Regions from separate parts of the Pseudomonas sp. PGPR N4 genome, predicted to be linked through region 2. Evidence: riboswitches for the same ligand, from Rfam matches in the RefSeq annotation. Region 2 holds a riboswitch; the other holds the start of a gene.
The links. A riboswitch is a leader RNA that binds a small molecule or an ion and turns the genes downstream of it on or off. The one in region 2 is predicted to bind thiamine pyrophosphate.
Positions count from the first base shown of each region.

Region 1: linked by a shared signal. The riboswitch ahead of thiC (phosphomethylpyrimidine synthase ThiC) and the one ahead of AC58X1_RS05380 (TenA family protein) in region 2 are both predicted to bind thiamine pyrophosphate.

Region 1 covers NZ_JCAUKV010000002.1:191,991-196,198, forward strand. Annotated here, with positions in the region: gene thiC (phosphomethylpyrimidine synthase ThiC) at 1-1,874, opposite strand, end outside; TPP riboswitch at 2,030-2,136, opposite strand; gene AC58X1_RS10550 (TolC family outer membrane protein) at 2,293-3,729, shown strand; gene waaA (lipid IV(A) 3-deoxy-D-manno-octulosonic acid transferase) at 3,774-4,208, opposite strand, start outside.
Region 2 covers NZ_JCAUKV010000001.1:1,201,878-1,206,085, forward strand. Annotated here, with positions in the region: gene AC58X1_RS05370 (TonB-dependent receptor domain-containing protein) at 1-939, opposite strand, end outside; gene tenA (thiaminase II) at 1,102-1,761, opposite strand; gene AC58X1_RS05380 (TenA family protein) at 1,763-2,410, opposite strand; TPP riboswitch at 2,489-2,604, opposite strand; gene AC58X1_RS05385 (WYL domain-containing transcriptional regulator) at 2,735-3,274, shown strand; gene AC58X1_RS05390 (alkyl/aryl-sulfatase) at 3,558-4,208, shown strand, end outside.

The DNA.
Region 1 (4,208 bases), on a different contig from region 2:
TACAGCTGGCTGCCGGTCTGACGGAAGCGCTCGGACTGCTCGCGCATGCCCTCCTCGACCGACATGTCGACCGCCTCGATACGCTGATTGGCAGCGTACTCGCGCACTTCCTGGGTGATCTTCATGGAGCAGAACTTCGGCCCGCACATCGAACAGAAGTGAGCGACCTTGGCCGACTCCTTGGGCAGGGTCTCGTCGTGGTAGGCACGGGCGGTGTCCGGGTCCAGGCCAAGGTTGAACTGGTCCTGCCAGCGGAACTCGAAGCGCGCCTTGGACAGCGCGTTGTCGCGGATCTGCGCGCCGGGGTGGCCCTTGGCAAGGTCGGCGGCGTGGGCGGCGATCTTGTAGGTGATGATGCCGGTCTTGACGTCATCCTTGTTCGGCAGGCCGAGGTGTTCCTTGGGCGTGACATAGCAGAGCATGGCGCAGCCAAACCAGCCGATCATCGCCGCACCGATCCCCGAGGTGATGTGGTCGTAGCCCGGCGCGATGTCGGTGGTCAGCGGGCCGAGGGTGTAGAACGGCGCCTCGTCGCAGCATTCCAGCTGCTTGTCCATGTTCTCCTTGATCAACTGCATCGGCACATGGCCGGGACCTTCGATCATGCACTGCACGTCGTGCTTCCAGGCGATCTTGGTCAGTTCGCCCAGGGTCTCCAGCTCACCGAACTGGGCGGCGTCGTTGGCATCGGCAATCGAGCCCGGACGCAGGCCGTCGCCGAGCGAGAAGCTGACGTCATAGGCCTTCATGATTTCGCAGATTTCATCGAAATGAGTGTAGAGGAAGTTCTCCTGGTGATGCGCCAGGCACCACTTGGCCATGATCGAACCACCACGGCTGACAATGCCGGTGACGCGCTTGGCGGTCAGTGGCACGTAGCGCAGGAGCACGCCGGCATGGATGGTGAAGTAGTCCACGCCCTGCTCGGCCTGCTCGATCAAGGTGTCGCGGAACAGCTCCCAGGTCAGGTCTTCGGCAACGCCGCCGACCTTTTCCAACGCTTGGTAAATCGGCACGGTGCCGATCGGCACCGGCGAGTTGCGGATGATCCACTCGCGGGTTTCATGGATGTGCTTGCCGGTGGAGAGGTCCATGACCGTGTCCGAACCCCAGCGGATGCCCCAGGTCAGCTTGGCCACTTCTTCTTCGATGGACGACCCCAGCGCGCTGTTGCCGATGTTGCCGTTGATCTTCACTAGGAAGTTACGGCCGATGATCATCGGTTCGAGTTCGGTGTGGTTGATGTTGGCCGGGATGATCGCGCGACCACGGGCGATTTCGTCGCGAACGAACTCTGCGGTGATTTCCTTGGGCACGCTGGCGCCGAAGCTGTGGCCGGCGTGCTGCTGCTCAAGCAGGCCGGCAGCGCGGGCCTCTTGCAGCTTCATGTTTTCGCGGATGGCGACGTATTCCATCTCGGCAGTAATGATGCCCTGCCGCGCGTAGTGCATCTGCGTAACGTTGGCGCCGGCCTTGGCCCGGCGCGGATTGCGCACGTGGGCAAAGCGCAGCTTGGTCAGTTCGGCATCGCTCAGGCGCTGCTGGCCGAAGTTCGAGCTCAGGCCCTCCAGGCGTTCGGTGTCGCCCCGCGCGTCGATCCAGGCCGAGCGGACATCGCCCAGGCCCTTGCGCACATCGATGCTGACAGCAGGGTCGGTATACGGGCCCGAGGTGTCGTACACCAGCACCGGCGCATTGGCTTCGCCGCCAAAGTCGGTAGGGGTGTCATCCAGGCTGATTTCGCGCATGGGGACACGGATATCCGGGCGCGAACCCTGGACATACACTTTGCGCGAACGGGTGAAGGGTTGCACAGACTGCTGATCGACTTGCGCCGATTCGCTGAGGTTGATCGCTTTTTCTTGTTTGCTCATCACAGGCTCCAGACAGCTTCCTAGCGGCGGAATGTCGGGGAGAACCTGAATGACGCGGACACACCCTTGATGGGTGCAGTGCCGGATACCTGGAATGCCAATGCGCGGCTGCGCTGCTCGACAAATCCCGGACCTGACACAAGAGACTCGCCGGGAAAGCGAGAAATCTTGTTCCCTACGCAGGCGCTAACCTGATCAGGTTCAACGGGATCCGGAAACTTCCGATCTCAGCCTTTGCATCAAGGCACCCCGACAAGAACATGCGCAGTCTAGACTGGAGTTGCGCGCAAAGCCAAGGGTGCTTGCAGCGCGGCGATCAAAGGCGCCAATCAGCGATTGTTGCCGGCCGTGCGCAGCCTTACACTGGCGCACCGATACTCAACGGTTCAGTAATTAAAACTCGTACAAGGATTGCCCTATGCTGCGCAAACTTTCACTGGCGGTTGCCGTGTCTTGTGCGTCCAACGGAGTGGTCTGGGCGGCTGACCTGCCCGCGCCGGTGAAGACCGACCTGATCAGCGTCTATCAGGAAGCGGCCAGCAACAACGCCGACCTTGCCGCTGCCCGCGCCGACTATGGCGCACGCCGCGAAATCGTGCCGCAGGCCCGCGCCGGGCTGCTGCCGAACCTGTCGGCGGGTGCCGAAATGATGAACACCCGCACCAAGCTCGACGAGCCGGCGATCACCTCCAATCGCAGCGGCAATTCGTGGAGCGCGACCCTGTCGCAGCCGATCTTCCGCGCCGATCGCTGGTTCCAGTTGCAAGCCGCCGAAGCGGTCAACGAGCAGGCGGCGCTGGAGCTGTCGGCCAACGAGCAGAACCTGATTCTGCAGACCGCCGAGAACTATTTCTCGGTACTGCGCGCACAAGACAATCTGGCCTCGACCAAAGCCGAGGAAGCCGCCCTCAAGCGCCAGCTGGATCAGTCCAACGAGCGCTTTGACGTCGGCCTGTCGGACAAGACCGACGTGCTCCAGTCGCAGGCCAGCTACGACACGGCGCGGGCCAACCGGATCATCGCCGAACGCCAGGTAGCAGATGCCTTCGAGGCATTGGTAACGCTGACCAACCGCGACTATGGCTCGTTGCAGGGCGTGGTCCACAGCCTGCCGATCCAGGTGCCGATGCCCAACGATGCCAAGGCCTGGGTCGAGACCGCCGCACGGCAGAACCTCAACCTGCAGGCGACCAACTACGCTGTCGATGCCGCCGAAGAAACCTTGCGCCAGCGCAAGGCCGGCCATGCCCCGACGGTCGACGCGGTGGCGCGTTACCAGAAGGGTGACAACGATGCGCTGGGCTTTTCCAACCCGGCACCGCAGCCCGGCGTGCGCTACGGCGGCGACGTCGAACAGACCAGCATCGGCCTGCAGTTGAACATCCCGCTGTACAGCGGCGGCCTGACAAGCTCGCAAGTTCGCGAGGCCTATCAGCGCTTGAGCCAGAGCGAGCAGCAGCGCGAAAGCCTGCGCCGCCAGGTGGTGGAAAACACCCGCAACCTGCACCGCGCGGTGAATACCGACGTTGAACAGGTGCAGGCGCGCAAGCAGTCGATCATCTCCAACCAGAGTGCGCTGGAGGCGACCGAAATCGGTTATCAGGTCGGCACCCGCAACATCGTCGATGTGCTCGATGCGCAGCGCCAGCTGTACACCTCGGTGCGTGACTACAACAACAGCCGCTACGACTACATTCTGGATAACCTGCGCCTGAAGCAGGCGGCCGGCACCTTGAGCCCGCAGGACCTGTCCGACCTGGGCCGTTATCTGAAAGCCGATTACAACCCGGACAAGGACTTCCTGCCGCCGGATCTGGCAGCAGCGGCGGCGAAGAACTTCGAACGCCGGCCCTGATCTGCGACTGCGGCGCCGGGCTCGCTCGGCGCCGCGATCTATCGCTAGCCCAGCAGCCGAGCCAGGCCATCCAGCAAGCGCTGCAACGCGCCCTGGTTGGCCTGCATCACCGCCCTGCCCGCTTCGCCCATGCGCTTGGCGTCCTGCGGCAACTCGACCAGCCGCTGCACGGCGGCGGCCAATGCCTGGCTGTCGTCAACTGAGTGCAACGCGCCGGCATCTTTCAGCATTGCGCTGATATCGAGAAAGTTGAACACGTGTGGGCCGCTGATCACCGGCAAGGCCAGCGCGGCCGGCTCCAGCGGGTTGTGCCCGCCTGTTGGCACCAGGCTGCCGCCAACGAAGGCGATGTCTGCCAGCGCATAGAGGAACAGCAGTTCGCCCATGGTATCGCCGAGCAGCACCTGGGTTGCGTCGGTGACCAACTCGGCGCTGGAACGGCGCACGGTAGCGAACTGTTCGGCACACAACGCATGCAC
Region 2 (4,208 bases):
GTCTGGCGTGGCCTTGCCTTCGCGGCTGGTGGTTTCCTGATAGAGGGCGACGTCTGAGGTGGCCCAGCCCCAGCGACCCTGGTGCGACAGCGACCAGTGATCACGGTTGTTCTCTTGCTCGCGGGTGGCCCAGTTGGCACTGACGCCATCACCGTTTTTCAGGCGCGTAACGCCGGCTTCGAGAAGGATGTCGTGGTCGATCGTGGGCGTGAAGGCCAGGCGCGTGGTCAGGTCGCGGTGATCGGCCTTGCTGTGGCCGTTGGTCTGTTCCAGGTCAGCATCGGCCTGGCGGTCCAGGTAGCGGCCCCACACTTGCAGGCCAAGCAGGTCTTCCTTGAGCGGACCGCTCAAGTAGAAAGTGGTTTGCCCGGCGTCGCCCTCTGCGCTGTGCTTACGCGCCGAATAGTCATAACCGATCGAGCCGCCCCACTCGGGCGAGACCTTGCGGGTAATGACGTTGATCACCCCCCCGATAGCGTCCGAGCCATACAGCGACGACATCGGCCCGCGCACCACCTCAATCCGCTCGATGGCGGCTGCCGGCGGGACAAAGCTCTGCTCGTAACCGGCGTTGCCGTTGACCCGTGATTCACGGGCGCTCTGGCGTTTGCCATCGACCAGAATCAAGGTGTAGTCGCCCGGCATGCCGCGCATCGAGATGTCGCTTTCGTTGGCGCCGCCGTTGACGGTGACACCCTCGACATCACGCACTGCGTCACCGAGGTCGCGGTACGACTTGCGACGCAGGTCTTCGCCGTCGATCACGGTGATCGACGCGGGCGCGTCCTCAACCCGCTGCTCGAAGCCCGAGGCAGTCACAACCACATCTTCAAGGGTCAATGGGACGGGTTCTGGAGGGTTTGTCTGCGCGTGCGCGGCACCCGCCAGAAATACGGCCAACGTGGAGGAACGGCTGAAAATACGACGTGGTGCGCGCATGCAAGTGACCTGTGGATTCTGCTGTAAAAGAGAATCCTAATCAGATGCATTGGCGCAAATGGGACAAAGTGTGACAGCCGCTGTCGACGACCGCGACGCCAAAGGCAGCGTCGAGGTACCACAGCTATGCCTGCAGGCACCTCAAGCACGCTGACCAGCCGATTATTCGGCAGCCTGCAATCCCATCTGCCAGAAGTCCGCCTCAAGCCGTGAGGCCTGGGCAAAGATCGCCGCCAGCTCGGTGAAACGTGACTCGGTCATGCTCCGCGCGGCCAGCTCGTCCAGGTGCTTGCGGGCAGACGCCGCCACGTCTTGATAGGCCTCACCGGCATACTCGCCGATCCATTCGCGGTACGGATGCTGGTTCAGATCACCGATTGAGCCGGCCAGGCGCTGGCCGATTTCGGCGTAGCCGATCACGCACGGTGCCAGCGCAACGTGCAGTTCAAGCAGGTCGCCGGCGGCGCCGCAGTCAAGCACATAGCGGGTATAGGCCACGGTCGCCTGATGCTCGGGGGCAGCTTGAATGTCGGCTTGCGACAAGCCCCAGCGGGCGCACAGGCGCAGGTGCAGTTCAGTCTCGTCAAGAATCGCCGCAAGCCCGGCCTGCGCGGCGCGGATGTCACTTGGCAGGCGACTCTTGTAGGCGGCCAGCGCCCAGGCGCGGGCGAACTGGATCAGGAACAGGTAGTCCTGCACCAGATACTCGCGAAACGCCGCCTGACTGAGGGTGCCCGTCTGCATCTGCTGCAGGAAGTCATGCTCGACGTAGCTCGCCCATTGCGGCGCAGCGGCGGCCTTGAGCCGATCAAAAATATCCATGTCAGACCTCGCCATCGTATACGGCATCGAAGAAGGCCAGTTCCAGTGCGACTGTGCGCAGGTAGAAGTCGCGGCTGAGCTCGGCCTCCTTTGGCCCGACGCGGTCAAGTTCAGCTTGCAGGAACGCGACAAAATCCTCGAAGAACGGGTTGTCATGCAAGGTGATCCACTCAGCGTGGACGAAATGCTCGGGCAGTGGCTGCGGCGCCTTCTGCGCCCAGTCCAGGTACAACCCCTCGGCCACATTCAGCACCGCCAGCGCTGCCGCATAGGAGCGGCTTGCCGCCGCCTCGGCCATGATCGCCTTGAAGCCTGCGGTGGGCGCACTGTCGGCAGGCTCGTCGCGCTGCGCCGGGCTTACATCGAGGGCCTGGAATGCACGCAGGAAATAGGTGTTTTCGTCACTCGAGATCATCCCGGCAAAACGGCCCAGACGCAGGCGCGCTTCAAAGGTATCGGCTGTGGCAATAGCCGCACCGAGCAAGGTCAGAAAGCTGTCGAGAAAGCGATGGTCCTGAACCAGGTAGCGGACCATGACCGGATCCGCCAGGGAACCATCACATAGCTGTCGCACGAAGCGGTGGCCAACGGCAGCCGACCAGGTCGGTTCGCTCTGCTCGCGCAAATAATGGGTAAAACGTTCGCTCATGCTGCTGTCCTCTGAGAGGTGGCAGCGAGGCCAGGCGGGTGGTGCATGGTGCGGCCTCGCAGTGAGGCCGGCGCAAAGGCAGGTCGGCTGTCCCATCCCTTCGCCGGCATGATCCGGATCAGGTGCTAAGGGTCACCGCGCTGCATCTTGCCAGCGGTTTCTCAGCCCGTCTCCGGGCTCCCCTTGGTAGCGCTCAGGTATACCGCAGACGCAGGCCACTTGTCACGGCACGTTGGCTGCACGCCCAGCAAAAGGTATGCTAGGCGAACATAGCCAATTGCCACCACTAGAGCCGTGCAGTGATCGCGCGCCAAGGAACCCGCTTTGCCCAGCAACCCCACGCGCCAGACCATCGCCCGCCAGTGGCAGTTGCTCAAACTGCTGCCTGACCGCCACCCGGGCATGAGTTCCAATCAGTTGCAGCAGGCCCTGCACCAGGTCGGCCATGGCACCAGCAAGCGCACGGTCGAGCGTGATCTGAACGAGCTGACCGAGCTGTTTCCGGTGCGCTGCAACAGCAAGGGCACCCCATATGGCTGGTACTGGCAGGCCGAGCTCAGCACCGAGCTGCTGCAGCCGCCGCAGCCCAGCGATCGTTGCATGGCGCAACCGATCACCTTGCGGGCCTGGGTGACGCCGGGGCTGGCACGGCAGTTGGCGGCGCAGCCGCTGTCGGACGACATGTTGCTGGAGCCGCTTGCCGAAGGCGACGCCAGGTTGGTGGCCACGGTTGCCTATGACCAGGCCCTTTTGAGCTGGCTGCTGGCGCATGCCGGCTCGATCAAGGTGAGTGCCCCGGACAGCGTGCGTGAGGCTCTGCTCGAAAGGCTGCATCAAGCACTGCTGTTGCACGAAAGCGGCTAAGTCAGCGCTGCGAGTACGCTCGCAAGCATCCTGGATCTGCGATTAACGCCGCACAAATCATTGGCGCCAGCGCTAAACGTCACCGGAAACGGCGGCGAGTTAAGTCAACTTGATAGACTGACTTGTCGTCGGGGTTGGGTTTCCAGCGCTGAACAACACGGCGCATCGTTTTAGGGCTGCTCAGCAGCCCTAAAACTCACAGCCACAGCGTTACCACCTGCCCAAACCTCCTTGCCATAGGCTACTGTTCCCCCTTGCGCGTCGTTCAAGCCAAGGAATCCCTATGCCGCATCGCCTGTTACTGCCGCTATTGCTGCTGTGCCCGCTCGCCTCTGCCGCCGATGCACCGCAAAAAGACGCCACCAGCTTCACCCGCCAAAGCAATCAACAATGGTTGCAGCGCCTCCCCTTCAACGACCGCGCCGATTTCGACGCCGCTCAGCGCGGCTTGATCGAGCGCTTCGATGGCCGCATCGACAATGCCGACAGCCAACCGGTGTGGGACCTGCAGCGCTACGCCTTCATCAACGGTGAAGCGCCTGCCACCGTCAACCCAAGCCTGTGGCGCCAAGCCCAACTGAACGCCATCGCTGGCCTGTTCCAGGTCACCGAGGGCATCTATCAGGTACGTGGTCTGGACCTCGCCAACATGACCCTGGTCGAAGGCGACAGCGGCCTGATCGTGATCGACCCGCTGCATTCAGTAGAAACCGCCCGCGCTGCCATGGAGCTGTACTTCAAACATCGCCCGCGCAAGCCTGTGCTGGCGGTGATCTACAGCAACCCGCAGGTGAGCAGCTATGGTGGCGTGCGCGGCGTCGTCGACCCCGCCGAGGTCAAGGCCGGCAGGGTTCAGGTGCTGGCACCGCGCGGTTTCTATGCGCAGGCCATCAGCGAGAACGTGCTGGCGGGCCCGGCGATGCAGCGCCGCGCC